3 regions of the Glutamicibacter sp. MCAF14 genome follow, and region 3 is predicted to be linked to each of the others. Evidence: predicted binding sites of a transcription regulator. Region 3 holds the regulator's gene; each other region holds the start of a gene.
What was found. Region 3 encodes LexA, which represses DNA repair genes until DNA is damaged. Its sites were predicted from a motif close to TCGAACANNTGTTCGA; they were not measured.
Positions count from the first base shown of each region.

Region 1: a site for LexA is predicted at 3,072-3,087, ahead of uvrA (excinuclease ABC subunit UvrA). Genes of this name have one in related genera too.
Region 2: a site for LexA is predicted at 4,142-4,157, ahead of ruvA (Holliday junction branch migration protein RuvA). Genes of this name have one in related genera too.

Region 1 is NZ_JBFREO010000004.1:856,591-866,841, reverse strand. It holds gene AB4Y71_RS11650 (DEAD/DEAH box helicase) at 1-917, opposite strand, end outside; gene AB4Y71_RS11645 (methyltransferase domain-containing protein) at 995-1,786, shown strand; gene AB4Y71_RS11640 (MBL fold metallo-hydrolase) at 1,861-2,514, opposite strand; gene AB4Y71_RS11635 (GntR family transcriptional regulator) at 2,597-2,974, shown strand; gene uvrA (excinuclease ABC subunit UvrA) at 3,113-5,983, shown strand; gene AB4Y71_RS11625 (HAD hydrolase-like protein) at 6,070-6,774, shown strand; gene AB4Y71_RS11620 (lysophospholipid acyltransferase family protein) at 6,775-7,446, shown strand; gene uvrC (excinuclease ABC subunit UvrC) at 7,450-9,393, shown strand; gene rapZ (RNase adapter RapZ) at 9,403-10,251, shown strand, end outside.
Region 2 is NZ_JBFREO010000004.1:684,302-694,552, forward strand. It holds gene secF (protein translocase subunit SecF) at 1-44, opposite strand, end outside; gene secD (protein translocase subunit SecD) at 37-1,779, opposite strand; gene yajC (preprotein translocase subunit YajC) at 1,840-2,250, opposite strand; gene ruvB (Holliday junction branch migration DNA helicase RuvB) at 2,438-3,487, opposite strand; gene ruvA (Holliday junction branch migration protein RuvA) at 3,515-4,132, opposite strand; gene ruvC (crossover junction endodeoxyribonuclease RuvC) at 4,240-4,839, opposite strand; gene AB4Y71_RS10815 (YebC/PmpR family DNA-binding transcriptional regulator) at 4,843-5,601, opposite strand; gene pdxT (pyridoxal 5'-phosphate synthase glutaminase subunit PdxT) at 5,605-6,216, opposite strand; gene AB4Y71_RS10825 (aldo/keto reductase) at 6,374-7,207, shown strand; gene AB4Y71_RS10830 (DUF6226 family protein) at 7,252-7,887, shown strand; gene AB4Y71_RS10835 (CapA family protein) at 7,889-9,091, opposite strand; gene AB4Y71_RS10840 (M3 family metallopeptidase) at 9,168-10,251, shown strand, end outside.
Region 3 is NZ_JBFREO010000003.1:39,159-49,409, forward strand. It holds gene AB4Y71_RS05580 (MFS transporter) at 1-939, opposite strand, end outside; gene AB4Y71_RS05585 (SseB family protein) at 981-1,862, opposite strand; gene priA (bifunctional 1-(5-phosphoribosyl)-5-((5-phosphoribosylamino)methylideneamino)imidazole-4-carboxamide isomerase/phosphoribosylanthranilate isomerase PriA) at 2,086-2,823, opposite strand; gene AB4Y71_RS05595 (hypothetical protein) at 2,851-3,000, opposite strand; gene hisH (imidazole glycerol phosphate synthase subunit HisH) at 3,003-3,638, opposite strand; gene hisB (imidazoleglycerol-phosphate dehydratase HisB) at 3,639-4,259, opposite strand; gene AB4Y71_RS05610 (histidinol-phosphate transaminase) at 4,282-5,388, opposite strand; gene AB4Y71_RS05615 (LysM peptidoglycan-binding domain-containing protein) at 5,470-5,823, opposite strand; gene lexA (transcriptional repressor LexA) at 6,081-6,800, shown strand; gene AB4Y71_RS05625 (glycoside hydrolase family 76 protein) at 6,857-7,912, opposite strand; gene AB4Y71_RS05630 (ATP-dependent DNA helicase) at 8,051-10,045, opposite strand; gene hflX (GTPase HflX) at 10,038-10,251, opposite strand, start outside.

The sequences.
Region 1 (10,251 bases), on a different contig from region 3:
TCGACCAGGCGCCGGTACTTGGGCAGCATGCCGGCGTGGTGGATGCCGATGCCGTGGCGGACCAGGCGGTTCAGCGTCTTGCCGAAACCGGCGGCGAAGCGGAAGCCGCCGATCATTTCGGAGATCTTTTCCTTCTCCTCGCGGGTGGCCACGTTCACGCTCATCAGCCCGGTGGCGCGGTCGATCGCGTCCAGTTGGGAGAAATGCACGATGTAGATCGGCACCTGCTTGGTCTTGATCAGTTCCTCCACCGCTTCCTGCACCGGCTCCATGGAGTAGTAGAAGTGCAGCGGGATGGGGCGCTCGGTGTGCGCGACGGTGACGGTCGGGGTGCCGGTGCGCTCTTCAAGTTCCTTCTCGAAGCGGGTGACATCGCCCAGGGTGGCGCTCATCAGCAGGAACTGCGCCTGCGGCAGCTCGATCAGCGGCACCTGCCAGGCCCAGCCGCGCTGCGGGTCGGCGTAGAAGTGGAATTCGTCCATGATCACGCAGCCCACGTCGGCCTTGGAGCCTTCGCGCAGGGCGATGTTCGCCAGGATCTCGGCGGTGCAGCAGATGATCGGTGCATCGGCGTTCACCGAGGAGTCGCCGGTGACCATGCCGACGTTCTCCGCGCCGAAGATCTTGCACAAGTCGAAGAACTTCTCGGAGACCAGCGCCTTGATGGGCGCGGTGTAGAAGCTGATCTGGTCGCGGGCCATGGCATAGAAGTGCGCGGCAATGGCGACCAACGACTTGCCCGAACCGGTAGGGGTGGCCAAGATGACGTTGTTTCCGCCGGCCAGCGCCATCGACGCCTCGTCCTGTGCGGGGTAGAGGTTGATGCCGCGGGTGGTGACCCACTGGCCGAAAGCCTCATAGATTTCGTCGTCGGATACGTTCTTGCTGTCTGCTGGCAGATAATCGGTGAGCAACATGATGTTCCTAGCCTATCGGTTGAGAACTATGACTGGGAGCTGGTTGTTGCCTGCGCCTCGGGTTTAGGCTCGGGAATATGAAATGGGATCCGAGTAAATACACTGAATTCTCCGATTACCGCGGCAGGCCATACACGGATTTGCTGGGGCAGCTAGGGCAGATCGATGCGTCGAAGATCATTGATCTGGGCTGCGGGCCGGGAAACATGACCCGCTTGCTGGCACAACGCTGGCCTGATGCGCAGGTGGAAGGCCTGGATTCCTCGGCCGAGATGATTGCCAAGGCGCAATCCAGCGTTCAGGAGCCGAATCTGAACTTTGCGCTCGCCGATGCGACCACTTGGCATCCGGATGCCGACACCGACTTGCTCTTCTCCAATGCGATGCTGCAGTGGGTGCCCGGGCACCGGCAGTTGCTCGCCGGTTGGCTCAAGGAACTGAAGGTCGGTGCGAGTGTGGCGATCCAGATCCCGGGGAACTTCGGTTCGCCCTCGCACGCGGTGATGCGCCAAGTAGCGGACAGTCCCAAGTGGGCCGATCAGCTGTCTGGAGTGCTGCGCCATGTCGATGTGGTGGGGGAGCCCGATGAATACCAGCGGATCTTCCTGGAGGCCGGGGTGCAGGCCAACGTGTGGGAGTCGACCTACCAGCAGCTGCTCGTGGGTGAAGACCCGATCCTGAACTGGGTGCGCGGCACCGCTTTGCTGCCGATCCGCGCTGCACTCAGCGCCCCGGACTACGCGCAGTTCGAGAACGACTACCGTGTGGCGGTGGCAGAACACTACCCATCCTTCACCGCACAGGATGGCACCGTACTGACGAACTTCCCCTTCCGCCGGATCTTCATGATCGGCCACAAGCTCGGCTGATCAATGAACCGCATACAGCACTGCCCCTGGCCGAGGATTACTCCCAGCCAGGGGCAGTGCCGTGGCAGATGGTCCTACCAGCCGCGTTCGCGCCATTCGCCAAGGTGCGGACGCTCGGTGCCGACCGTGGTGGAATCGCCATGGCCCGGGAGGACCTTGGCCCCATCGGAGAACTGTTCGAAGATGCGTTCGGTGACATCATCCAGCAGCGAAGTGAAGCGCTCAGGATCCTTCCATGTGTTGCCAACGCCTCCGGGGAAGAGGCTGTCGCCGCTGAAGATGACTTCCTGGCCGGAGGAATCAGTCAGCGCGTAGGCCATGGAACCCGGGGTGTGCCCGCGCAGGTGGATCGCGGTGATCACGACATCCCTGAGCTGCAGTTGATCGCCATGGGCCAGCGGAGTGCTGATCCGCACCGAGCATTCCTCGGCGATGCCCGCGACGTCATCCGTACCGGCATAAGTGGGAACCGGGTACTTGGCCACAGCCTGGGCCAGGGCACGCACATGGTCCCAATGCTGGTGCGTGGTGGCGATGCCGATGAGACGGGGATTGACCGCATCGCCCAGCGCTGAGCCGATGAGCTGCTCAATGGCCGGCATGTCATCGGCGGCATCGATCAGCAACTGCTCTCCGGACTTCCGATTGGTCACCAAATACACGTTGTTGGCCATGTCGGAGACCGAAACCCGGCGGATGGCCACATCATCTAGTAATAGTTCGTTCATGCACCCAGCGTACGACGAAGCACCCTGCTGACGCGATAGGCTCGGTTCAGGACCGAATGCAATCTACCGATTGGACAGCAGGATGACTGAACTGGCATTCATCAAGATCGAACCGACTTCGGGCATCGCCCCCTACCAGCAGGTCCGCGAGCAGATCCTCGCGGCGATCGCCAAGGGCAAGCTGGCTCCTGGAACTAAGCTGCCCTCGGTCCGTGCGCTCGCCGGTAACCTCAACCTCGCTGTCAACACCGTGGCCAAGGTCTATAAGGAACTTGAGCTGCAAGGTGCGGTCGTGACCCGCGGACGGCATGGCACCACCGTGCAGGCGGCCGAGAACCGTGCCGAGCAGGAAGTCAGCGATGCCGCTGCGGATCTGGCCCGCATTGCCCAGACCTGGTCGGTAGATGAAGCCACCGCGGTCAAGTACCTGCGCGCGGCTTTCAGCTCGCTGCCGCGCTAGGGATCCCGCCGGATGGAACGGCGGCGCACACGCTAAGAAAGGCCTTCGCGCATGCGGCGGGCAGCCGAAAGGAAAATTATCTGTGAGTTGCATCCATTCGCACACGTATTCGAAGTAGTTTTCGATTAGTATGGCTTCGTGGCTATTTCATCAGAGAGCAAAACAACTGATCTGACTCGCTTGGTCGTCAAAGGTGCCCGCGAGCACAACCTGAAGAACGTGGACATTGATCTTCCACGTGACGCAATGATCGTTTTTACCGGCCTGTCCGGTTCGGGCAAGTCTTCGCTTGCCTTCGACACGATCTTCGCCGAAGGCCAGCGCCGCTACGTCGAGTCGCTCTCTGCCTACGCCCGCATGTTCCTAGGCCAGGTGGACAAGCCCGACGTGGACTTCATCGAAGGCCTCTCGCCTGCGGTGTCCATCGACCAGAAGTCGACCAGCCGCAACCCGCGTTCGACCGTCGGCACGATCACCGAAGTGTACGACTACATGCGTCTGCTGTGGGCACGCGTTGGTCGTCCGCATTGCCCCATCTGCAACGAGCCGATCTCCAAGCAGACTCCCCAGCAGATCGTCGATCAGCTCATGGAGCTGCCCGAAAAGACCCGCTTCCAGATCCTTGCCCCGGTGGTGCGTTCACGCAAGGGCGAGTTCGTGGACCTGTTCGCAGAGCTCTCCTCCAAGGGCTTCGCCCGCGCCCGCGTCGATGGCGCCACCATCCAGCTGAACGATCCGCCGAAGCTGGCCAAGCAGGTCAAGCACACCATCGAGGTGGTCGTGGACCGTTTGGCGATCAAGGAGGATGCCCGCCAGCGCCTGACCGACTCCATCGAAACCGCACTGGGCATCGCCGAAGGCCGCGTACTGGCGGACTTCGTGGACCTGGACGAGGATGACCCGAAGCGGGTGCGCGCATTCTCCGAGAACCTGGCCTGCCCCAATGAGCACCCGCTGGCCATCGACGAGATCGAACCACGCACCTTCTCCTTCAACAACCCCTTCGGCGCCTGCTCGGCCTGCTCCGGCATCGGCACCAAGCTGGAAGTCGATGAGCACCTGATCGTCCCGGATCCCGAGGTCACCCTGGCCGAGGGCGCGATCGCCCCATGGTCGCTGGGCAAGGCCACCACGGAATACTGGAACCGCCTGATCGAAGGCCTGGGCAACGACCTGGGGTTCACCATGGACACCCGCTGGCAGGATCTGCCAGCGCCGGCGCGTGAAGCCATTCTGAACGGCAAGGACCACAAGGTCGTCGTGCAGTACAAGAACCGTTTCGGCCGCGAACGCAAGTACTCCACCGGCTTCGAAGGCGTCATCTCCTACGTGCACCGCAAGCACGAAGAGACCGAATCGGACCATGCCCGCGACCGCTACGAGCAGTACATGCGCCAGATCCCATGCCCCACCTGCGGCGGCGCCCGATTGAACCCTGCATCGCTGTCGGTGCTCGTCGGCGGACGCTCCATCGCGGAAGTCTCGGCCATGGATTTGCGCAGTGCCGCGCAGTTCCTTTCCAGCATCCAGCTCACCGAGCGCGAAGCGAAGATCGCCGCGCAGGTGCTCAAGGAAATCGACGCGCGCATGAAGTTCCTGCTCGACGTGGGCCTGGAATACCTGACCCTGGAACGCGCTGCCGGCACCCTTTCCGGCGGCGAAGCGCAGCGCATCCGCCTGGCCACCCAGATCGGCTCCGGCCTGGTCGGCGTGCTCTACGTGCTCGACGAGCCATCCATCGGCCTGCACCAGCGCGATAACCGCCGGCTGATCGACACCCTGCTGCACCTGCGATCGCTGGGCAACACCCTGATCGTGGTGGAGCACGACGAAGACACCATTGCCGAAGCCGACTGGATCGTGGACATCGGCCCGGGCGCCGGCGAACACGGCGGCGAAGTCGTGCACTCCGGCTCGCTGGAAGGCTTGAAAGCGAACACCAAGTCGCTGACCGGCGACTACCTCTCGGGGCGCAAGCAGATCGACATTCCGGACAAGCGCCGCAAGGTCGACAAGGACCGCAAGCTCAAGGTGGTCGGCGCGAACGAGAACAACCTGCAGAACATCTCCGTGGACTTCCCGCTGGGCGTACTGACCGCGGTGACCGGCGTGTCCGGATCGGGCAAGTCCACCCTGGTCAACGACATCCTGTACAAGGTGCTGGCCAATAAGCTCAATGGGGCCAAGCAGGTGCCCGGACGCCACACCCGCGTGCAGGGCCTGGAGCACCTGGACAAGGTCGTGCACGTGGACCAGTCGCCGATTGGCCGTACCCCGCGCTCCAACCCGGCCACCTACACCGGTGTTTTCGACCACATCCGCAAGCTCTTCGCGGAGACCAACGAAGCGAAGCTGCGCGGCTACCAGCCGGGGCGCTTCTCCTTCAACGTCAAGGGCGGACGCTGCGAGTCCTGCTCGGGCGATGGCACGCTGAAGATCGAGATGAACTTCCTGCCCGACGTGTACGTGCCGTGCGAGGTCTGCCATGGGGAACGCTACAACCGCGAAACCCTGCAGGTGCTCTACAAAGGCAAGAACATCGCCGACGTGCTGAACATGCCAATCGCCGAAGGTGCCGAATTCTTCAGCGCCTTCACCCCGATCGCCCGCCACCTGCGCACGCTGGTGGATGTCGGCTTGGGCTATGTGCGCCTGGGACAGCCTGCTACGACGCTGTCTGGCGGCGAAGCCCAGCGTGTGAAGCTGGCCGCAGAACTGCAGAAGCGTTCCAACGGCCGGTCCATTTACGTGCTCGATGAGCCGACCACCGGCCTGCACTTCGAGGACATCCGCAAGCTGCTCAAGGTACTCCAGGGCCTGGTGGACAAGGGCAACACCGTGTTGACCATTGAGCACAACCTCGATGTGATCAAGTCCGCGGACTGGGTGATCGACCTGGGTCCGGAAGGCGGTTCGGGCGGTGGCACGATTTTGGCCACCGGCACCCCGGAGAAGGTGGCCAAGGTGGCCGATTCGCACACCGGAAAGTTCCTCGCCGAGATCCTGTAATGCCTCGCGGAGAATGTTCGACATATGCAATTTCAGTTATGGATTGCTAACCCGCGTCCGCTTCATGGGAAGATGGCTAGGTGAATATGTCGGTAACAAGTGTGCTTTTCGATCTGGATGGGACCCTCGTGGACCCTGCCGGTGCCATAACTTCGGGTATCCGCCACGCGGTCACCTCCCACGGTTTGGCCGATCCTGGCGAGGCACGAGTCGAAGCTCTGGTGGGTCCGCCCCTGCAAATTGGGCTGCGCACGCTTGACGGCGTTACCGACGAGAATATCGACTCGATTATCGCCGGCTACCGTGCACGGTACGCCGAAGTCGGCATGGGCCAGTCGGTGATCTATCCGGGCATCGTGGCGCTTTTGGACGCACTGCGCGAAGCCGGGATCCATGTCGCGGTGACCACTGCCAAGCCGATCAACATTGCTCGCCAGCTCATTGCCCGGAAGGGCCTGGATGCGCATTTGGATGCGATCCACGGCAACGCTGACGAGCATGGCTCCATGGGCTCTAGCAAAACGCACATTGTGGCCGAAGCGCTGCAGCACGGCAAGCTGGATCCGGCAACCAGCGTCGTGGTGGGGGACCGCCACTATGACTGGGATGCCGCACGGGCGAACTCGGTGGCATCCATCGGCGTTGCCTGGGGCTTCGCCCAAGACGGAGAGCTGCAGCAAGCCGACGCAATCGCAGCGACCACCAAAGAACTAGCCGTACTCCTGCTCGGAACGCAGGTGGCGGCCAAACTAGGCCTCGACGAGAACCTCATGCAGGAAGGTGCAAAGTAGATGAGCATCTACACCATGACCCGTTCGTCGATTCGGGGCATCATCCACGGCGTGTGCCGTGCGGAAGTCACCGGGCTGGAGAACGTGCCCAAGGAGGGCGGCTTCATCGTCGCCTCCAACCACCTGTCCTTCTTCGACTCGCTGATCATCCAGGCGCTGACCCCGCGCGATGTCGCGTTCTTTGCCAAAGCCGAGTACTTCACCACTCCTGGCCTCAAGGGCAAGATGATGAAGACCTTCTTCGAATCCGTGGGCTCCATTCCGGTGCAGCGCGGTGAGCAGGCCGCCTCGGTGGCAGCCCTTGACTCGCTGGTGGAAATCGTTGAAAACGGCAGCGGCATCGGCATTTACCCCGAGGGCACCCGTTCGCGCGACGGCAAGCTGTACCGCGGACGCACCGGAGTGGGCTGGCTCGCGCTGACCACCGGCGTCCCAGTGGTCCCGGTGGGCCTGATCGGTACCGAGAAGCTGCAGCCTGCCGGTTCCAAGGGCTTCCGCCCGGCCAAATTCCATATCCACTACGGAGAGCCGCTGTATTTCGACCAGCTCGGACGCAAGCACCCGCTGCCGCAGCGCCGCCAGGCCACCGACCGCATCGTTGATGCGATCGCCGAGCTGTCGGGCCAGGAACGCGTCGACTCCTATAACCAGTTGCCGCCGGACGCGAAATAGACCATGGCTGATCCGGCGAGCTACCGTCCGAAAACTTCGGACATCCCCACGAAACCGGGCGTGTACCGTTTCCGCGACGAGCACGGCCGGGTTATCTATGTCGGCAAAGCGAAGGTCCTGCGTAACCGCCTGACCTCCTACTTCGCCAACCCTGACCGGCTCACGCCCAAAACCCGGGCGATGGTATTCACCGCCGGCAGCGTGGAGTGGACCGTGGTCGGCTCGGAGCTTGAAGCCCTGCAGCTGGAGTACTCCTGGATCAAGGAATACAACCCGCGCTTCAACATCGTCTTCCGCGACGACAAGACCTACCCGTACCTGGCTATCACGCTCAACGAGAAGTACCCGCGGGCACTGGTGATGCGCGGAGACAAGCGCAAGGGCGTGAAGTACTTCGGCCCGTTCTATCCAGCCAAGGCCATCCGCGAAACCCTGGACACCCTGTTGCGCGTGTTCCCGGTGCGCAGCTGCGCCCCCGGAGTCTTCAAGCGTGCCGAAGCCTCGGGCCGCCCGTGCCTGCTGGGCTACATCGACAAATGCTCTGCTCCCTGCGTGGGGCGGATCAGCGAAGAAGACCATCGCCAGCTCGCCGATGACCTGTGCACCTTCATGAGCGGTGAAGCTACCAAATTCACCAAGGCGCTCACCGTCAAGATGCAAGAGGCCGTGGCAGAGCTCGAATACGAGAAGGCCGCCCGGTATCGCGATGACATTGCGGCGCTGAAGAAGGTCTTTGAACGCAACGCCGTGGTGCTTGATGACCGGACCGAAGCGGATATCTTCGGCATCCACGATGATGAGCTGGAAGCGGCCGTTCAGGTCTTCCATGTGCGCGATGGCCGGATCCGCTCCCAGCGCGGCTGGGTCGTGGAAAAAGTCGCCGACACCACCGAAGCTGAATTTGTCGAGCAGCTCCTCACCCAGGTGTATGCCGATCATGCCGATCGCATTCCCAAGGAAATCCTGGTTCCTGCGTTGCCTGAGGAGATCGAAGATGTCACCACCTGGCTCACCGAGCTGCGTGGTTCCAAGGTCTCCTTGCGGGTAGCACAACGTGGTGACAAAGCCGCCTTGGCTTCCACGGTGGAAGAGAATGCTGAGCAGGCGCTGCGCCTGCACAAGTCCAAGCGTGCAGGAGACATCACCACCCGCTCGCTGGCCATGCAGGAACTGCAAGACGCCTTGGGTGCTGAACAAGCGCTGCTGCGCATCGAATGCTACGACGCTTCCCATACCCAGGGGACCAATGTGGTTGCTTCCATGGTCGTCTTTGAAGACGGGCTGCCCAAGAAGAGCGAGTACCGCAAGTTCTCCATCACCGGAGATGCTGCACGCGATGATACCGCCAGCATGTACGACGTGATTTATCGCCGATTCAGCCGCTACCTGAAGGAAAAGGTCGATCCTGCGAGCTTCGCGACCGGGGAAGTGGACGGGGAGTCGGGGGAGCAAGAAAAGAAGAAGTTCTCCTACCCGCCATCCTTGGTCATCGTTGACGGTGGACCGCCGCAGGTTGCCGCCGCGCAAAAGGCCATGGACGATTTGGGTATCGATGACATTCCCGTGGTCGGCCTGGCCAAGCGCCTGGAAGAGCTGTGGCTGCCAGATGATCCGTTCCCGGTGATTTTGCCGCGTGCCTCGGCTGCTCTGTATTTGGTCCAGCGTCTGCGCGATGAAGCGCACCGTTTCGCGATCACGTTCCACCGTGCCAAGCGTGCCAAGTCGATGATTTCCTCGGACCTGGACGCAATCCCGGGGCTGGGCAAATCCAAGCAGGCTGCGTTGCGCAAGCATTTTGGATCGATGAAGAAGATCCGGGCCGCGAGCGTGGAAGAACTGATGGATGTGCCTGGAGTCGGTGAGAAACTTGCGACTTCCATCAAAGACTCCCTAGAAGATTCTTCACTTTCGGGTGTGAATATGACTACTGGCGAAATTGTCGACTAGCCTTGTGATATGACCGCTGAGTATGAAGCAGTAAAGCCCCCTGAGTCCGAACTGGTGATCGTAACTGGCATGTCAGGTGCCGGTCGCACCACAGTCGCGCATGCTCTGGAAGACCAGGGCTGGTACGTAGTGGAGAACCTTCCACCGGCCATGCTTGGACCGTTGACGGAGATGATGAGCCGTTCGCAGGGTTCCATCCCGAAGATGGCCGTCGTGATGGACGTGCGCTCCAAGGAGATGTTCCCGGAGATTCGTGATGCGCTGGCAAATCTGACTGCCAGCGGCGTGAAGTTCCGCTTGGTGTACCTTGATGCCAGCGACGAGGTGCTGATCCGCCGTTTCGAGCAGGGGCGCCGTCCTCATCCGCTGCAGGGCGATGGCCGAATCGTCGACGGCATCAAGCGCGAACGCGGAATTACCGATCAATTGCGTGAAGCTGCCGAAATCATCTTGGACTCCACCAGCATGTCGGTCCATGACCTGGCCCGTTCGGTCAATGAGCTGTTCAGCGAATCAGGTCCGATCATCCTGCGCATAAACGTGATGAGCTTCGGATTCAAGTACGGACTGCCCGCAGATGCCAATTACGTGGCAGATGTCCGCTTCATTCCCAACCCGCACTGGGTCCCGGAACTGCGCCCGCAGACCGGTAAGGACAAGGAAGTTTCGGACTATGTGCTCAGCCAAGAAGGCACCAGCGAGTTCATCGAGAACTACCTCAAGGCACTGGAGCCGGTCTTTGAAGGCTACCGTCGCGAAAATAAGCACTACGCAACCATTGCCGTGGGCTGCACCGGCGGCAAGCACCGATCGGTAGCGACCACCATTGAGTTGGGACGACGACTGGCACAGTTCCCG
Region 2 (10,251 bases), on a different contig from region 3:
TTGCCGGTGTAGAGCTCATTGCCCCAAGTCACTAGCTTATTCATTGTTCTCCTCCTGGGCCTTGGCCTGCGTGCTGCCAGGCTTGTCCGCGACAGCGGAGTGTCCGGCCTGTGCACGGCGGCGCTCGGCAATCGTCATGCGCTTGGCGGCTTCAACAGACGCCTTGGCATTCTTCTTGCCCCGGTTGGCCACAACGTTTTCATCGAAACGGCGAACCTTGCCTGCACCTTGGTACAGCGGCTTGACGCCAAGCAGCGATGGATCCATGCCCGAAAGCGGGTGGCCATTGGCGAAGAACTTGGTGCGTGCCAGCAGAACCAAGGTTGGGTGGGTCAGACCGTAAACGACCACGAGGTCGATGATTGCGGTCAGGCCCAGGGTGAAGGCGAAGCCTCGCACGTTGCCCACAGCCACGATATACAGGACTACAGCGGCCAAGACGTTTACGGCCTTGGAAGCCAAAATGGTGCGCTTAGCGCGCTTCCAGCCAACGTCCACGGCGTTTGCCAACGGACGTCCTTCGCGCAGCTCATCACGAACACGCTCGAAGTAGACGATGAACGAGTCGGCGATCAGGCCAATGGCCACGATCAGGCCTGCCACGCCTGCTAGCGATAGGCGATAGTTCATGCCCCAGCCCAGCAAGACCAGGCAGAGGTAGGTCAGCACACCGGAGACCAGCAGCGAAGCGATGGTCACCAGGCCCAACGCCCGGTACTGGAACAGCGAGTAGATGAACACCAGCACCAGGCCGATGACGCCGGCGATCAAGCCTGCGGTCAGCTGGTCAGCACCAAGGGTTGCCGAAACCTGGCGCTCGGACTGGATATCGAAGCTGATCGGCAAGGCACCGTATTTGAGCTGTTCAGCAAGAGCCTGCGAGGATTCCTGAGTGAATCCACCGGAAATCTGCGGGCGGCCATCGGAGATCACCGCATTGGTGGTTGGCGCCGAAATGGTTTCGCCATCAAGCACGATGGCGAACTGGTTCTGCGAACCCTGCAGAGCAATCAGGCGCTGAGTGGTATCGGCGAAGATCTTCGTGCCTTCAGCATCGAATTCGATGACGACAACCCATTCACCGGTAACCGAACCATTGACGCCGCGAGCGAGCTGCGCATACGCGTCCTTGATCTTATCGCCGGAGATTTCCTGAGGGCCGAGGATGTACTTGACACCCATGTCCGTATCGCAGGAGATCATTGGCTTGGCTGGGTCTGCAGCGTCGCCGCCGCGGTCCTTGAGCTCGGTTTCGCAGTCGTAGCCTTCAAATTCCTGGAAGAGCTCTGGGGTGATCCAGTTGGTATCTGAAGGGTTCTCTGGCTTGCCCTCAGGCTTTGGCAGGTCCTTCTCCGGAGTGCGATCTTCCTTAGGCGTGGCTGCGTAGCCACCGGTGATCAGCACCGGGCGGAACTCCATGTTGGCCGAAGCCTGGATCAAATCGCGAGTGGTCTGGTCCGGGGCGCCCGGCATGGAGACCACAACGTTGCGACCGGACTGGGTGGTGATTTCCGATTCGGATACACCGGAACCATCCACACGCTGGCGGATGATCTCAACCGCTTGGTCCAGTTGTTCTTGGTTGATTGCTTCGTCGCCCTGGACCCGAGGGGCCAGGATCATCTCGGTGCCGCCTTCGAGGTCGAGGGCGAGCTTCGGTCCCCATCCGGTTTTACCGTTCGCTGCACCAGCTACCAAAACGCCGGTTGCGATGATGAAGACGATCAGCAACCATAGCAACGCTTTGCGCGCCTGCTTAACAGGTCTGATTGATGACATCTAATGTGCTTTCTCGTTTGAGTGGCTTGGCCTGCAGGCCACCGCTAGGCTGCCCGGAGCTTAGGCGTTGCGCTCGTCCTTGCCCTCGTCGTTCAAGCGACGCAGGGACTCTTCCGGGGTTTCGGTGGTGCTGGTGGACTCTGCAACTTCACCTGAGGCAGCTGGGGTTGCTGCGTCCTTGTCCAGGAAGGTGGCGATGGCCTGGCGGTGCAGGTTCAGCACAACGCCGGGTGCTACCTCGACCTGTACGCGATCCTCAGCGTCAACGCCGACAACGGTGCCGTAGATGCCCGAGTTGGTCATCACCTTGGCGCCTGGCACGGTGTTGTTCTTCAGCTTCTCCTGCTGTGCAGCCTGCTTCTTGCGGCCACGGAACATCATGAAGATCAAGACTGCGAACAGTGCGACCATCAGGATCAAGGATGGGTTGAAGCCGCCACCTGCGGCCTGAGCGATTACGAGGGGATTCACGTAGTTACCTGCTAACGATTTGTTGCGATTTGATCTGAAATTCTGGGATGCCATTACGCCATAAATGGACGCGCAACAGCAAAGACGCCCTACCCCACCCGAAAACGGGCATAGGTCAGGCGTCTTTAGTCTAGTGCGTCACGGTGTACCAGCAGACCATTTACGCGAGCAGTGAAGTTATGCTTGCCTAATCCTCATCATTTTCATAGGTTTGCGCACTGGCGAAGATGGCATCTTTGGGCATGGCCAACCCCAGATGCTCCCAGGCTCCTGGCATGGCGATGCGGCCGCGCGGGGTCCGGCCCATCAGTCCTTCGCGCACCAGATATGGCTCGGCCACAGTCTCCACGGTTTCGGTTTCTTCGCCTACGGCGATGGCCAGGGTAGATAGGCCCACCGGCCCCCCGCCGAACTTGGTGCACAAGGCTTCAAGCACGCCACGATCCAGGCGATCCAGCCCGCGGGCGTCTACCTCATACATGTCCAAGGCGGCAGCGGCTGCCTTGGCATCGATTTCTTCAAGCTTGTGCACCAAGGCCCAGTCGCGCACACGGCGCAACAGACGGTTGGCGATACGCGGGGTACCGCGGGAGCGTCCGGCAATTTCGGTGAATGCGGCCGAGGTGACCGATAAGTCGAGCATCATCGCAGAACGGCGCAGCACCAGTTCCAATTCCTTGACAGCGTAGAACTCCAAATGGCCGGTGAAGCCGAAGCGGTCTCGCAGGGGGCCGGGCAGAAGGCCGGCGCGAGTGGTTGCCCCGACCAAGGTGAAAGGTGGAAGTTCCAACGGGATGGCTGTGGCGCCAGCTCCCTTGCCCACGATGATGTCCACGCGGAAATCTTCCATGGCCATATAGAGCATTTCTTCTGCCGGCCGGGACATGCGGTGGATCTCGTCGAGGAAGAGCACTTCGCCCTCGCTCAAGGAGGAGAGAATCGCAGCTAGATCACCAGCATGCTGGATAGCTGGGCCGGAGGAAATACGCAACGGGGCATTCATCTCCGCAGCGATGATCATCGACAAAGTCGTCTTGCCCAGGCCTGGAGGGCCCGAGAGCAAAACGTGGTCGGCGGTGCGTTCACGGATTTTCGCTGCTTCAAGCACCAGCGAGAGCTGCTGGCGAACGCGCGACTGGCCCACGAAGTCGTCGAGGTTGCGCGGGCGCAGGGCCGCTTCAATGACGCGTTCCTCGGGTTCGCTGCCAGCGCTGGTGAGCCCGGTGGAATCATTCATGATCAGATTGTTCCTCTCGCAGACCGCTTAGGCGCGGGTTCCGCTAGACATGCTGCGCAATGCGGCACGCAGGATTTCGGCGACATTGCCAGCGGCAATGACATCCGGGTCAGCCTTGGATAAGGACTTCAAGGTTGCGGTGGCGTCCTTTTCGCTCCAGCCCAGGCCGGTGAGCGCTTCGATCACCTGTGGCTCCCAAACGCTCACGTTGCCACCGCCGGAGGCTGAAGGAACAGGGGCGCCGGTTGGCACCAGCTTGCCGTTCAATTCCAGCACAATACGGCTTGCGCCCTTGGGACCAATGCCAGAAACCTTGGTGAAGGCAGCGGTGTCCTTGGTGTTGGCCGCGATGCGGACCTCTTCTGGAGAGTGCACCGCCAAGATGGCCAGACCGGTACGTGGACCAATGCCTGAAACGGAGATCAGCACCTCGAAGACATCGCGTTCCTCAGCGGTAGCGAAGCCGAAAAGGGTCATCGAGTCTTCGCGCACCACCATGGAGGTGAAAACCGTGGCTTCCCGACCTGCATGCAACGCAGATAGCGTCCCCGGGGTGGCGTTGACCAGCATTCCGAAGCCGTTGACGTCAATTACCGCGGTGTTCAAAGCAACCGTTTGCACGGTGCCGGTCAATGAGCTGATCATGCCACTCCTTGGGATATATGTTCGATCAAACCCAGTTTATCGAAGATACCTACGAATATCGATCCATCTGGCCCGCCGGTGCGTCGAGACCGCTGTCCCGAAGGTCGTTAGCGTCGAACCGCGCGCCGTTTCGCCGAAGCTTCAGCGGCAATCCACGCCTGCTGCGCCGCAGTGAGCTGCGAAGAGCCTCCCGCAGCAGCAGCCGAGGCTGACGCGTTGGAACCGCTCGCGGCTCCACGCCAACCATGGGTGATGGCCAGCGCTACAGCATCAGCGGCATCCGCTGGCTTGGGCGGTTCATCGAGCCGGCAGATCTTGGCGACCATCTTGCCAATGGCCACCTTAGTAGCCTGCCCAGAGCCGGTAACGGCCGCTTTGACTTCGGTCGGCGTGTGCATTGCCACGGGGATCCCGCGACGGGCAGCGGCGGTGATTACGACGCCGGTAACCTGCGCGGTGCCGATCACCGTGGAGACGTTCGCCGAGGCAAACACGCGTTCCAAGGCCAGCACATCTGGCTTATGCAGGTCCAGCCACGCATCGATCGCGTCCGCGATCTTCAATAGCCGGGCATCGAGCGGAGTGCCCGGCGGGGTGCCGGCGACGGTGACGTCCACCAGCGAAACTTGCCTGTTTGCAGCGACGTCGACCACGGCAAGACCACAGCGGGTCAAACCGGGGTCGACGCCCACAACACGTAAGGCCAAGCCTTACTGCTCTTCGTCCAGCGCGGCGCGAACCTCATCGGACAGATCGGCGTTGGTGTAGATGCCCTGGACGTCGTCCAGTTCTTCCAACGCGTCGTAGAGCTTCAGGAACTTGCGGGCACCGTCTACGTCCAGATCGACCTTCATGGATGGAATGAATTCCATTTCGTCGGATTCGTAGGCGATTTCAGCTTCGTCCAGAGCAGCCGCGACAGCACGCAGATCCGAAGGATCGCAAACGATGGCGAAGTTCTCGTCCTCGTCCATGATCTCGTCGGCACCGGCATCCAGTACGACCATCAGCAGGTCGTCTTCGGTCAGCTCGCCCTTAGGCAGGCGGACAACGCCCTGGCGGTTGAACAGGTAGGCAACCGAACCCGGGTCGGCGATGGTGCCGCCATTGCGGGTGATGCCCACGCGGACCTCGGATGCCGCACGGTTCTTGTTGTCGGTCAGGCATTCGATCAACAGAGCCGAGCCCTGTGGGCCACGTGCTTCGTAGATGATCTCGGTGTAGTCGACGACCTCACCGGTCAGGCCGGCACCGCGCTTGACTGCACGGTCGATGTTGTTGATCGGCACGGAGTTCTTCTTGGCCTTGCTGACAGCAAGTTCCAGTGCTGGGTTGCCGGCCATGTCGGCACCGCCGGCACGGGCAGCAACTTCAATGCCCTTAATGAATTTAGCGAAGGCCTTGGCGCGCTTGGCGTCGATCGCAGCCTTCTTGTGCTTGGTAGTTGCCCATTTGGAGTGGCCTGACATGCTTTAAGCGTCTCCTCGCGTGAGATTGATGAAATATTGATGGATAGCAGTGCTGCCGGTGACTTCCGGGTGAAAGCTAGTTGCCAACAAATTTCCCTGGCGTACTGCAACAATTCTACCCTGTTCGCGTTCCGACCTCGCTTGGACGGTGCTGATCACCTGGACCCCTGGACCGATTTGCACGGCTTCTGGTGCGCGGATGAACACGGCTTCGAGGTTCTGGCCGTTGAAGTCCAAGCGGTACTCGAATGAATCGACCTGGCGTCCGAAGGCGTTGCGCTTCACCGTCATGTCGATACCGCCGAAGCTCTGCTGAACGGCGCCATCGCGTGAGATTGCGGGGTTTTCGATGCGATCTGCCAGCATGATCATCCCGGCGCAGGAACCATAGGCAGGCATTCCGCCGGCGATGCGTTCCTTGATGGGCTCCGCTAACCCGTAATTGCGCGAAAGCCTGTCGATCACCGACGATTCGCCCCCGGGAATCACCAGCGCGTCGACCTGCGCCAGTTCCTGGATCGTGCGCACCATCTGCGCTGGTTCGCCGAGCCGCTCCAAGGAGGCCAGATGTTCGCGGAAATCCCCTTGTAGAGCGAGGACGCCTATGTTCGGCATGGTTCTAACCTTCATGGTGTTCGGTGGTTGGCTGCACGGAAAGGCGCCGAAATAACGTTAAACCCACGGAGCCCATGCGCCGGTTTTGTGTCCCGGTGTGTCGCGGATTCTTCGAAGCCTCCTGCCCGCCGGCGATCATTCTTGGTAGGTTCAGGACATGATCTCCGATATTTCTTCTCTCGAACTTGCCGGTGGCGTGAGCATGCCTTCGATCGGATTGGGCACTTGGCCCATGCGCGGACAGGAAGCGGCTGATGCAGTGCTCTCTGCACTGGAAATCGGCTACCGCCGTATCGATACAGCCGAGAACTATCGCAATGAAGATGCCGTAGGCCAGGCGTTGGCCAGCAGTGGACTGGATCGGGATGAATATTTCGTCACCACCAAGTTCAATAAGCAATGGCATTCGGCAAAAGGCGTGCGCCAGGCGTTGGAGAACTCCTTGGCACGCTTGGGCCTGGAGCATTTGGACTTGTTCTTGATCCACTGGCCCAACCCCGAGCAGGGCACCTACGTTGAAGCCTTCACGGAGCTGGGCAAGCTTGTGGAAGAGGGCAAGATCCGAGCCGCCGGCGTTTCGAATTTCAAGCCCTACCAGCTGCAAAACGTCTTGGATGCCGGTCTCGTGCCAGCGCTAAACCAGATCCAGATTGACCCCGAGCGGCAGTGCATCCAATGGCAGGGATTCAACACCGAGCATGGTGTGCGCACCGAAGCGTACTCCCCCTTGGGCCGGAAGCAATCGGACTTCCTTTCACATCCAACCCTTGCCCGTATCGCCCAGGCGCATGGAAAGAGCAGCGCCCAGATCACCCTGCGCTGGCATGTCCAATCCGGCCGAGCGGCAGCACCTAAATCAGCCGACCCGCAACGGCGGGCCGAGAACTTGGATGTTTTTAATTTCCAGCTGACCCAAGAGGAAATGGCAGCCATCAACGCCATGGATACTGGTGCTGGCCCGTTCACTGATTCTGACGAGTTCGGACACTAGGCCTCATCTAATGCCGGCATCTCAAAGGCAAGGAGAACCAGGTCATGCTTCATGGCTACCAGCGTCCGGAAATCGAATGGGCAGATTACTTTGACGAGCACGGCACGCTGATCCCCTACGGACAGCGCTGGGATGGGCTACCTCAGGCGGAGAGTTATTCGGTTACCTCGCACCCGCAACGCTTTGCCCCGGTGAAGCTGGTTGCCCAGGCGTTGCTGGATTGGATGCAAGGGAATTTTGAGGTGCGCTGCTTTGAAGATCCCGAGCTTGCCAGGCAACTGCACGTTGATCCAGGCGAGGTGGTGAGCTCTGTTCGGATCATTCCGGCAGATTCACGATGTGCTCCTGCAGGCATAGCCATCACCACTTTTCCCGGGGTTCTTTTGGAACTCGGGGCGCTGTACCAAGCGGTATTTCCCAATTGCGGTTGCGTCGGATGCGACGATGATGTCCTCGAAATCCTTGATGAACTAGAGAACCAGGTGGGGTCCGCCGTCTGCGGCGCTTTTGTCGAGATCCTGCAGAACGGCACGGGCCGACTTGTGCAACGTTTCGATTCTGCGGAGACGGGATTTGCCGAGCAGGCTAGCGCCCTCGACGATATTTCACCGGCACGGCTAGCCAGAGCGCATGCAATCCTACCGCCAAGCGGCGTGTGGGCACCCTGGCCCTTGCGCTAGATCAGTCCAGCGTCCATTCTTGGAGGCCGTCAGCGAATGCCCCGTAGGCATCCACGGTGGCCATGGTGCGTTTCAATGAGGCTTTCGCTTCGGCTTCCGGAATGCATCCAGCAGGATCGAAGACTTGGCACCACGCCACAGGCTCCTTCGACAGCTGGTGCGGAACCCAACTCAATTCGCTGACGTCCCATTCACCGGGTTCTTCCTGGGTAAACGTTGCCTTTACGCCGATGCCTTCGCGATTGAGAATGGTCGGTGTGGCATGCTTTGCCACCGAGTTTCCCAGTCCGTAGACGATCCAGGTACCCTTGTGTTTCTCGATGGGCAGGACCGAGTGGGTGTGGTGCATGTAAATGAAATCGAAGACACCGGATTCGGCCAGCTCCCGGCCAAGCCTTTTTTGGGATGCCGTCGGTTCAGTGGAGTATTCAGCCCCATCGTGCACCGCGGCCACGACAATCTCCGCTCCCGCCTTGCGTGTGGCCTTGCCCCGGGCGATGAGTTCCTTCGCATCCACCCCGGTATCTACTTGCCAGTCCGCTGCCTCCGGCAAGCCGTTGAGTGAATAGGTGCTGGTCACTACCCCGAGCTTCACGCCTTCTACGTCCAGGATCGAGGGCTTTTTGGACTCTTTTTCGGTGCGGTAGGATCCGGTGGCGAAAAGCTCGTTCGCTTCCAGCGCGTCAAGGGTTCGCTCGACTCCAGCGGTCCCGGCATCGACGGTGTGATTGGTGGCGGTGGTGCAACCGTCATAGCCAATGGCTTCGAGCTCGCCCAGGATCGCTTCTGGAACCGTAAATCGAGGGTAACCCGAATAAGGCGGCTCTCCAATTGGTGTTTCCAGGTTGCAAAGCGCCGCATCGGCGTCCTGCACGTAGGGAGCAAGCCGTGCAAGCAACGGACCGAAATCGTAGTCTTCTCCGTTGCCGGATTCCGTGCCAGCGGCTTGCTTCGCCTCATCGAGCAGCTGCGGATGCAGCAGCACATCGCCGGTAACCATCAGTGAGAATTCCGCAGGTATCTCAGGAGTTGCCGGAGCACTCGATGCCGGTTGTGGTGAGGCAGGGGTGATTGCTTCGGCCGAAGGTGCGGAAGCCGATGGCTGCGCGTTGTCGCTGGGAACTGCGGCGCAACCGCCAATCAGCAATGCAACTAGCAGAGTTGAGCCAAGCGGAAGAAATGCGGGCAGTGGACGTTGGAGCATGCATCGAGCCTAGCTCAGCTTGGTATCCGGGGTGTAAATGCAAGCTAAATCACGTTTTCCATGAAAACCTAGCCCTATGCAAAACCCGCTTCTGACTCCCAGCACTAGGCCTTACCAATGGCCAGCTTTCGACCAGCTAACCGCTGAGCATTATTTGGAGGCGGTCCAGCTTGGCGCCTCCGAACAGCTTGACGAGCTGCAGCGCATCATTGATGATGCCCAGGCACCCACTTTTGAGAACACCTTCCTTGCGCTGGAATCCAGCGGCCAGACCCTGCGCCACGCTCTCATGACCTATTTTTCCGTGATTTCAGCTCACGGAACCGATGAGCTCCGCGTGGTCCAGTCTGAGATTTCTTCGATTTGGAGCAAGCAAGAAGACGCAATTTACCTAAATCAATCCTTGTATTCACGTTTACAAGCCTTAGATCTCTCCGGGTTGGAGGGCGAAGATGCCCGCCTCGCAGACCAGACCTTGAAGAATTTCCAATTGGCCGGTGCAGGTTTGGCAGACACCGACAAGGAGAAACTCAAGGAACTAAATGCCAAGCTTGCTGAACTCTCCACCCAGTTCGCCAACCTCGTCCTGGAAAACCAGAATGCGCATGCGGTGCATTTCGAGGATGCACAAGAGCTGGCAGGGCTTTCCAGCCAAGCAATTGATTCAGCTGCTCAGGCGGCCAAGCAGGCAGGCCACGCTTCGGGTTACCTGCTGACCTTGGTCTCACCCAGCCAGCAACCAGTTCTTGAGTCGCTGGATTCCAGCGAGTCACGCCGCAAGGTGTTCAACGCATCGCTGAGCCGCGGCACCGAAAATAATCCAACCATTCATGTAGCCGCAGAAATGGCACAACTGCGTGCCGAGCGTGCCGCGCTGCTCGGTTTTGCCAATCATGCAGAAACCGTACTCGCGCAGGCAACAGCTCCGTCCACCGTTGCAGTAGCAGAGCGCTTGGCCGAGCTCACCAAAGCTGCCACCGCCAATGCGCGCAAGGAAGCTGCAGTGCTCAGCAGGGTCGCTGGCGCTGAGATCAACGCATGGGATTGGAAATACTTCTCCAACAAGGTGCTGCGCGACGAGTACTCCGTGGATTCCGAAGCTCTGCGCGATTACTTCGAGCTGGATCGGGTGCTGATTGATGGCGTCTTTGCCACGGCAA
Region 3 (10,251 bases):
CGAACCGTAGATCAAGCCGCCAATCAGCGAAGCACCGCACCAGAATAGGAACACCAGGCCCAGCTGGTGGCTTTCCTGCGAGGCATCCAATTCAGCCACAATGGCTACCTCGGTGCCGGTCAACAGCATGCCGGCTCCCGCCGAAGCGATGAAGACCGCCAGCACCGAAGCACTGACCCAGTTGAAGCGATTCTTGAAAGCACGGCCCCGCTGCTTGATTCTCGCGCGGGCAGACTTCATGCCCGCCGCGATCAGCTCGCCCTCCACTTCATGCACGCCCATGGGCGCTGCGGCGATGAAGCTGGCTTCGGCGCCCAAGCGTTCTTCGTGGACATTGGCCCGAGTGGCAAGCGCCTTGGGGTCATCACTGCGCGTGGGCGGATTGAGGATCATGAGCGCCAGTCCCGCAACCGTAGAGGTCACACCGATCACGCTCAGGCCAATCACGCTGCTGATCTGCGTGGCCACAATGCCTGCACTGGCCGGTCCAACAATGAAGACCAATTCGGTGGCGGTCGCATCCAAGGCAAAGGCGGTACGGCGTTGCTCGCCGGTAGTCATGATGCCAAGTGCGGTACGCACTACCGAGAAAACCGGCAGAGCGAAAAGGCCGCCGATGAACGCCAGCGGGTAGACCCAGACCAGCGGAACATGCGGCACCGTGCACCACACGAGGGTTTCCACGATGACCGACGGGATCATCGCCCGACGCAGTCCCCAGATATCTACCCGGGCACCGCGCCACGGAGCACCAATGGCGATGCCCAGCGTCATTACCGCGGTGACCAGGCCAGCTGATACCCACGATTGGTCGAGGTTGTTCACCAGGTGCAGGAGCAGCAGCATGCTCAATGCAGAGTGCGGAAGGCGGGCAATCATGCCGATCAGCAACAACAATGAGATCTGCGGTTGACGCAAAATCTGCCAATAGCTTTTCATGCCCGGAAAGTTCCTTACCTAATCACAAGGAGCCCGCCGGCTTAGTTCGGCGCGCTGTGCAAACTGAGTTCAAGAGAATCCACTGCTTCAGCGAATTCGGTGTTTTGGGACAATCGTCCGTGTAGTGCGCGAGTAGTTTCGCGTGCATCGTCCTGACTCGTGCCAGGAGCGAAAATAAGCTGCAGGTTCAGCTCCGGGCCAGGACCTCCCCCAAGGACGACCTGGCCGTCCTTGCTTCGGGAGCCTACTCCCTTGCCCGGGGCCACCTTGACGGTCCGCAACTGGTTGAAATCCTCAATTGCATTTTGGACCAGGCTAGCGACCTGCTGGCTTTGATAGCTCGGAATCCAGTCCACCTGCTTGGCCAGGGTCCAAAGCCCCGGTCGTCGCAGCACGAATGTGAAATCGCTTCCCGGATCAAGGACTAGCAGCTGGCATTCTTCGCTCACTGCAGACAGCGCGGCGCGTGGGGCATACACTGCTACCGGCCGCGCTTCCTTATGCCAAGCCTGCAAACGTTCCACAGTGGTGAAGATTGGCAGAGCCATACGGCCATCTGGAGCCTTGATCTTCACCAGGGCCATGTCCGCTTCCTTATCGGATGCGAAACCGTGCTCCGTCATGGCTTCTTCACCGAGCTGAGCTACCACTGCGACGAAAACCCTGGCGTTGGCCAGTGATTTATGCACTTCGCTCTCCCCCGCGCTGCCTTCACGCAGGGCGGTGAGTGCGGCGAGGACATTTGCGTCGGCTTTGCCGTCGTCCTTGTCGAAGTTATGCAGTGGGTTGCCTTCGCCGCTGAGGTCTCGGCCTTCCCAGTCCTGACCGGCTGAGTCGGTTTGAGAGCCTGCCTGTGCCAGCGCGGCAACGATATGTCCCGGCAGATGGCGTTTAGGTGCAGATGGCGGTTGCTCAGTACTCATAGGATCCATGCTATCTGTGGTTTCAAGGTTGGTGCAGTGAAGTTCTAAAACTGTGTTCATGAGGTTGGACACCCCGCCGTCGGCACTTCAGATTTCCATTCGCTGCTCACGCGTGAGGATATTTGCCTAGGTGGCAGAGCACGGCGATTCTGCTTCGCATAGAGGAAAAGGCGATTCAAAAGCGTGAGCTTCTGAATCGCCTTTTCCAAAGACTGCGTGGAGCCTAGCGGTGCCCGGCAACATCCAACGCTTCTTGCAGCGTGAACTGGCCCGAGTACAGGGCCTTGCCCATGATGGCACCTTCGATGCCTTCTGGAACGAGTTCGCGCAGAACGCGCAGGTCCTCCAGCGAGGAGATGCCTCCCGAAGCAACGATTGGCTTGCTCGTCTTAGTTGCGATCTCCCGCAACAATTCAACGTTCGGTCCGCGCAGGGTGCCATCCTTGGTCACGTCGGTCACGACGTAGCGGGCACAGCCGGCATCTTCAAGGCGTGCCAGCACGTCCCAGAGGTCGCCGCCGTCCTTGGTCCAGCCGTGGCCGGACAAAGTGGTGCCGCGAACGTCCATGCCCACCGCGATCTTGTCGCCGTGGCGTGCAATGGCCTGCTTGGTCCATTCAGGGTTTTCCAGTGCTGCGGTACCAAGGTTGACTCGGGTTGCGCCGAATTCAAGTGCCCGATCCAAAGAAGCATCGTCGCGGATGCCGCCGGAGAGCTCGACCTTGATGTTCAGTTCCTTGGCGATGCGCTGGACAATGTCCACGTTGCTGCCACGGTCAAAGGCCGCGTCCAGGTCAACCAGATGCAGCCATTCTGCTCCGGCGTTCTGCCACGAAAGCGCCGCTTCCAGCGGATCGCCGTATCCGGTTTCCGAACCGGCTTCGCCCTGAACCAGGCGTACTGCCTGGCCGCCAGCGATATCTACAGCAGGCAAAAGCTCGAGAATTGGTTGCTCGCTCATGATGTCCTTTGTGAAGAAGTAATGAATTTAGTAGGTCAAGGTCCAGGCGGCGATGAGGCTCAGGCCTGCAAGCACCCACAACGCGATGATCCATGAGATGTGGGCTTTCTGGCTCTTAAGCGAGATCGCTCCACCTGCGAGGAAGGCACCGACAACGCCCAGAATTAGGGTCCACATCTTTAGAGCGTCCCCAACCAGTTGCGAAGCAGCTGAGCTCCAGCATCGCCGGACTTCTCAGGGTGGAACTGCACCGCCGAAAGCGGGCCGTTCTCAACGGCTGCCACGAACGGCGTGCCATGCGTTGACCAGGTCACCTGCGGTGGGGTCATCGCTGGCTGGGTGACATCGAATGCCCACTGCAGCACGGCGTAGGAGTGCACGAAATAGAATCGTTCATCTTCGATGCCAGCAAAGAGCTTGGAGCCTTCGGGAGGGCGTACGGTGTTCCAGCCCATGTGCGGGATGACCTCGGACTGCAGTCGTTCGACTTTGCCTGGCCATTCTCCAATGCCCTCGGTTTTCACACCGTGCTCCACGCCTTCTTCGAAAAAGACCTGGTGGCCGACGCAAATGCCCAGTACCGGCAAGCCGCCAGCGATACGGCGGCCAATCCAGCGCAGCGCACCGGTTTCTGTCAGCTGTTCCATCACCGAGGCGTACGCGCCCACGCCGGGAACGACCAGCCCGTCGGCAGCCACAATCTTCTTTGGATCAGCGGTCAATTCCACTTCGGCACCGGCAGCTTCCAAAGCGCGCACGGCCGAGCGCACGTTGCCTGAGCCGTAGTCCAGAACAACTACAGTTTTCTTTTCCACTTACAGGGCACCCTTCGTGGATGGGATCTTGTCGCCCATGCGCTCATCGCGCTCTACTGCTTCGCGCAGGGCGCGGGCAAAGGACTTGAACTGCGCTTCGACGATATGGTGCGGATCGCGACCCGAGAGCACCTCGATGTGCGCGCAGATCTGCGCGTGGAAGGTGATGGCTTCAAAGACGTGACGGGTCATCGAACCAGTGAAGTGACCGCCGATCAGGTGATATTCCTGGCCTGCTGGTTCACCGGAGTGCACCAGGTATGGGCGGCCCGACACGTCGACGACCGAGCGGGACAGTGCTTCATCCAGTGGCGCATAGGAGGTGCCGAAGCGGCGGATGCCGGCCTTATTGCCAAGTGCAACGCGCAATACTTCACCAATGGTGATGGCAGTGTCTTCAACCGTGTGGTGAACATCGATATGGGTATCACCGGTGGCGCGCACGGTGAGGTCGATGAGCGAATGCTTGGATAGCGCAGTCAGCATGTGGTCATAGAACGGCACCGAGGTGCTGATCTCAGAGACACCGGTACCATCGAGGTCCAGTTCAACGAATACGGACGATTCGCTGGTGACGCGTTCCATGCGGGCGCGGCGTGCACCAATCAATTCGGCAGACATGTCTTCCTTCGCTTGTCTTGGATTACTTCTGTGAGCCGAGCAGTTCGGCAAGCCGTTCTAAGAAGGCTGTGGTTTCGGATTCGGTTCCTGCAGTGACGCGCAGGGTTCCCGGGATTCCATTGTCGCGGATGATGATGCCGGCTTCCAACAGCCCTTCCCAAATAGCATGGGGATCTTCAACACCACCAAAGAACACGAAATTGGAATCGGAGACCGAAGGCTTGAGGCCAAGTTCCTTCAGTCGGGTGACAATACGGTCGCGTTGCGACTTGATGTCTTCAACTTGGGCCAGCAACAGCTCAATGTTCTTCAACGCGGCAATGGCGGTCGCTTGGGTAACTGCCGAGAGGTGGTACGGCAACCGCACCAACCGGATCGCGTCAGTAACTTCAGGAGCTGCAGCCAAATAGCCTACGCGTGCGCCGGCCAGCCCGAAGGCTTTGGACATGGTGCGCGAGACGATCAAACGCTGGCGGCCATCGAGCAAGGTCAGTGCGGATTTGGTGCTGGCCAATGAGAACTCTGCGTAGGCTTCGTCGACGATCAGCACGCCGTCATGCTCGCTCAGGGCTTCATACACTTCGGTGATGACGTCCAGGCCAAGCGCCGTGCCGGTGGGGTTGTTGGGCGAGCAGAGAAATACGATATTCGGCTTGTGCTCGCGCACCTGTGCGGCCGCGGATTCAGCGGACAGGGTGAAATCTGCAGCGCGCGTTCCGGCAATGTAAGACGTGTCTGTTCCACTAGCAAGCAGTGGGTACATGGAGTAGGTAGGAGCGAAGCTCATCAGCGAACGGCCAGGACCGCCAAAGGCTTGCAGGATTTGCTGAAGGATTTCATTGGAGCCGTTAGCAGCCCAGATATTTTCCTTGGTCAGCGAATGCCCCAGGTAATCGGCGAGCAATTCACGCAGTTCGGTGAATTCGCGGTCCGGGTAGCGGTTCAACGTTGCCGCAGCCTTGGCCACTTCTTGGGAAATGGCGTCTACGACTGTTGGTGGCAACGGATGGGTGTTCTCGTTGACGTTCAGCTGAATGGGCACATCAATTTGTGGTGCGCCATAAGGGGATAGCCCGCGGAGATTCTCACGCAAGGGCAGCTGACTCAAAAGTTCACTGCGGTCATTCACGCATCAAGTCTACGTGCGCAGTGTGCCTGCAGGTGAATCCGCTACGAGGGCAGGTAACAAACCTGAGGCAGGTGGTGCAAGCTAGCCAGCGAGGACCGGAATGGACAAGGTCTCGCCGATCTGGATTTCGCTGCTGTTCAACGCGTTCAATTCTGCGATGTGGTCGACCGCGGAGGTTATGTCATAGCCAGTGGCGTATTCCCGGGCCAGACTCCACAGGGTATCTCCTGGAATAACGGTGACGTCCACGGTTTCGATTCCCGCCGGAGTGTTCGCTGCAGCATGCGCGTCGGAAGAAAACATTGCGATGAAGAACGCTGCTGCGACGGTGAGTGCAAAAATAGGCAGTCCAACCAGCACGGCCCATCCGCGGCGGTTGATGCGGATCTTTAGTGGCGTCTGGGTCTGATTTGAGTCAAGTGCGACGGTTGCCATGACTTTGTCTCCTCAAAAATTCAAGTGATGCGAATGTGTATTCGAAACTATCGATTCGAAAACTTGTTCTAACTTCGTATATCTGTTCTAACAGAGGTTTGCAGAACTTGTCCAGAAGTTTTCGAACAAATCTTTGAAAGAAGCTCGCTTATCTACTAAGATTTCGAAGTAGACGAGCAATGAAAACATCACACCATCTAGCTCCGACAGTTTGGACTTACGAACTTTCGAATATTTGCTAGGGAAGGCAAAATCTCATGTCAGCTTCACAACGCACTCCCCGATCGAATGCACGTTCGCTGACGATTCGCCAAAAGAAGATCCTGGAGACGATCCAGCGGTCTATCGGCAAGAACGGCTATCCACCATCGATGCGTGAGATTGGCGACGCAGTTGGCCTCAAGAGCCTTTCGAGCGTGACTCACCAGCTGAGCCAGTTGGAAAAGCTGGGCTACATCCGTCGCGATCCACGCCGTCCGCGCGCCATGGAAATCCTGCTCCCGCTGCAGCTGGCCGAAGATTCAGAGGCTGCTGAAGCTTCGAAACCAGCAGAGCCAGTCATCAACGAAGACGCCAAGATCATTGAGCTGAGCACTTCCGCTGACACCACCATGGTCCCGCTGGTAGGTCGCATTGCCGCTGGTGGCCCAATCCTGGCCGAACAATCCGTCGAAGATGTTTTCTCGTTGCCTCGTCAGCTCGTTGGACATGGCGAATTGTTCATGCTCAAGGTATCCGGCGATTCAATGGTTGACGCTGCGATTTGCGATGGCGACTGGGTAGTTGTCCGTCGCCAGCAGACGGCAGACAACGGGGATATCGTCGCAGCACTGCTCGACGAAGAAGCCACGGTCAAGACGTTCCGCCAGCGCGATGGGCATACGTGGTTGCTTCCGCAAAACTCGCGCTACGAACCAATTTTGGGCGATGCAGCAACCATCATGGGACGTGTAGTCTCCGTCATGCGCTCACTCTAATAGTTGCCCCTCGATTGCGCTGGTGCTTGGCACCAGCGCAATCTTCGTTTAATGCGCTAGCGCCCAGTGCTTGATTCGAGGCCGGCCGCGGCGCAGAAGATCATCCAACGCTGCACTGCTGCTGAAAGCCGGCGTGGCTCTTGGTCTTTTAGATGATGCGCGGTCGCCATGACCAGCGTCTTGGCGGTGTCTCGGCTAGAGGCCTCCAACCGCTCATCGGTGGCGGCAAGAGCCAGATAGCGGCAGAGGATCCCCGCAAACAGGTTGCCATCTCCTCCATGGTTGAATGCCAGCACCCCTGATTCCGAGGCCAGGGACTGCGCGGTCGCTTTGATCAGCACCTGGGCATGAGCCAGGTCCGCAGGTTCGCCGAGCTCAAGCAATGCACCAAGGACGGTTCCCTGGTTATAACTGTAGACCGCTGGTTCCAGCCGGTGTCCGCGTTCATTTATCCGCAGTCCGTCCAAGTACAGTCCGTGTTCAGAGCTGAACAGCTTAGCTTCCAGCCATTGCAGAAGCTCACGCGAGATTTCCTTCTGTCCAGTACGGGCGAAGAACAATGCCGCTGGCGCGTTAGCGGGCGTGTTTTTGAAGTCCCGCTTCCTGGACCAGTACAGGCCACCGTCCAGTACATCATCCTTGCCTTGATGAAGCTGCTTGCCCAGCACTCGCACTGCCAGCTGTGCATGCTTGTTCTTCTTACCGGACGCCTCATGGGTGAACCGAACCAAGCGTTCGCTGGCCAGGGCCAGCCATGCCATATCGTCGAAAAAATAGTTGGGCAGGACCCCGAAGTTCCGCAGGTGGATGCCACGCAATAAGGCGTTGGCCAGGGCCAGTGCTTCGCCAGCCAGCTTGTCGTTGCCTTCATTCAGGTACGCGTAACCATCATCGATGATGGCATCCAGGTAATGAGCTTGCCACCAGTAGTTCCATTCACTGAAGGGATGCGAGAGCCCGTTGAGGTCGCTGAGCATGCTTCCATCGAGCAATCGTTGCGCTGTGCTGTAGCTGCGTCCAATCCACGTTCCAGGCAACCCCATGAGGCGATACCCAAAGCGAGCGTGGGTATCGATCGCGGTTTGATGTGCCAATACCTGCATGGAATCCATGGCGCCTTTCCGACTCAAGAATTATCGCTTCTAATGCCGACATTAGCGCATCAGGAAACCTTCAAGCCGCTGGCGGTTAAATGACTTGAGCTGCCCCTTATCCAGGGGCAGCTCAGAATCATATGTTGGCAATGGCTGTTATTCGCCCGGGTTCAGACGCTTGAGAACACCGGAGATGACCTTCTTATCAACCGTTGGCCACATCGGTGGCAAGGTAGCTTTCAAGAAGCTTCCGTACCGTGCCGTGGCCATCCGCGAATCAAGGATCGCTACAACGCCCTTGTCCCCAACCGAGCGGATCAAGCGCCCAGCACCCTGGGCCAGGCGGATCGCCGCGTGCGTCGCGGCAACCTGCATGAACCCATTGCCACCGTGTTTGGCTACGTCCTCAGAACGGGCCTTGGAGATAGGATCATCGGGGCGCGGGAAAGGGATCTTGTCGATGATCACCAGGCGGCACGAATCACCGGGCACGTCCACGCCCTGCCACAGGGTCATGGTTCCAAAGAGGCAGGTGTCCCGTTCGCTGCTGAATTGCTCGACCAATGATTTCATGCTGGCTTCGCCCTGGCACAAGATTTCGACGTCCAGGCGCTCGCGCAAGATGCTGGCTGCTTCTTCTGCAGAACGCTTGGAAGTGAACAACGCCAAGGCGCCGCCACCCGAGGACTTGATCAGGTCTTCAATCTCATCCAAGGTCTCGGCCGCTAGCTGACGGCCGGGCTTCGGCAGGTGCTTAGCGACATAGAGGATGCCCTGCTTCGGGTAATCGAAGGGACTGCCCACGTCCACGCCGGTCCAAGAGGGTGCGCCAGCACCCATCAAGCCCAGGGAACCTGCGACTGAATCAAACTGCGATCCGATGGCCAACGTGGCGCTGGTCAAGATGACCGTGCGTCCGTCGAACAGGCCTTCGCGCAACTTGCCGGCTACCGACAGTGGCGCCACGTTCAAGGTGGCCGGCTGAGTTTCATCAGCCTCGACGTAGCCTCGGCCTTCGACGAATTCGCGTGGACGGGTGGTGTAGAGGACCTCGCGCCGCTCTTCGCATTCGAGCATGCGAATCGCATCATCCATAACGGCTTGCAGCTGGGAGCGTGCGGTCTGCCGACCGCCATCGGCCGGCGCATTGGCTTCCGGCTTGGACAATGCCAGCGCCAAGCGGGCCTGCTCCACAATGTCGTTCAGGGCAATGCCCATATCTTCGCGCAGGCCCTGTTCCAGCAAGCCTGTGGGCACGCCGGTCAGCGCTTTCTCCAAACGGTTGGCGGCCTTGACCATTTCATCGACGTTGACACCGCAATGGCGCTTGGCTCCACCAGCAGCGGTCAGCACCATGCGCGAAGAAAGCGCACCAGAAACCGAACTGGTGACACGATCTTGCAGTTCGTGGGCCTCATCGATGATCGCGACTTCAAAGTCCGGCAGGACCGAAAGCCCTTCAAAGGCCGAAACTGCCAGCAGCGCATGGTTGGTGATCACCACATCGGATTCGGCCGCGCGAGCGCGCGCCATTTCCGAGAAGCACTCGCCGGCCATCGGGCACTTCTGCGAGCCGAGGCATTCCATGGCCGAGACCGAGACCTGTTTCCAAGCCTTGTCGCTGACGCCGGGCACCAGCTCATCGCGGTCACCGGTTTCGGTCTCTTCAGCCCATTCGCGAAGTTTCATCACTTCGCTGGCCAGTGGAGAGTAGGTGGTGCCAGCAGGTACTGCTGGCTCATCCATGGAGAACAAGGTGCCCTCGTCATCCGGGTACCCGCCACCGAGCTTATACTGGCACAGGTAATTGGAGCGGCCCTTGAGCAGGGCCACATCCATTGGGCGCGAGAGCTTGCCCTTGAGCGATTCAAGCAATCGCGGTACGTCACGGCCAACAATCTGCGATTGCAGCGCCAACGTCGCGGTGGAGACAATCACTGGCTTGGCGCTGGTCTGCGCATGAGCCAGTGCCGGAATCAGGTAGCCCATCGACTTACCTGTTCCGGTACCGGCCTGCACCAGCAGATGCTTCTCGTCTTCCAACGCGCTGACAACGTGCTTGACCATTTCCTGCTGGCCGGTGCGCATGGCACCGCCCATGGAAGTGACCGCGGCCTCTAGAAGTCCCAGGGCCTGCTCTTGCTTATCCATGAAGGTTGAAAGTCTCCAACTCTGCAGCAAAGGAATCTCGCACCTTGACGATCAGTCGGGTGCCGTTCTCCAGATGTTCGCTTTCCAAGATCTCAGATTCACTCTGATGCAGCTTGGCGATCAAATCCCCACGGTTATAGGGAATGAGCACCTCAAGCTGGATGCCTGGTCGTGGAATCGAGGAGCTGATCTTTTCCAGCAGCTCT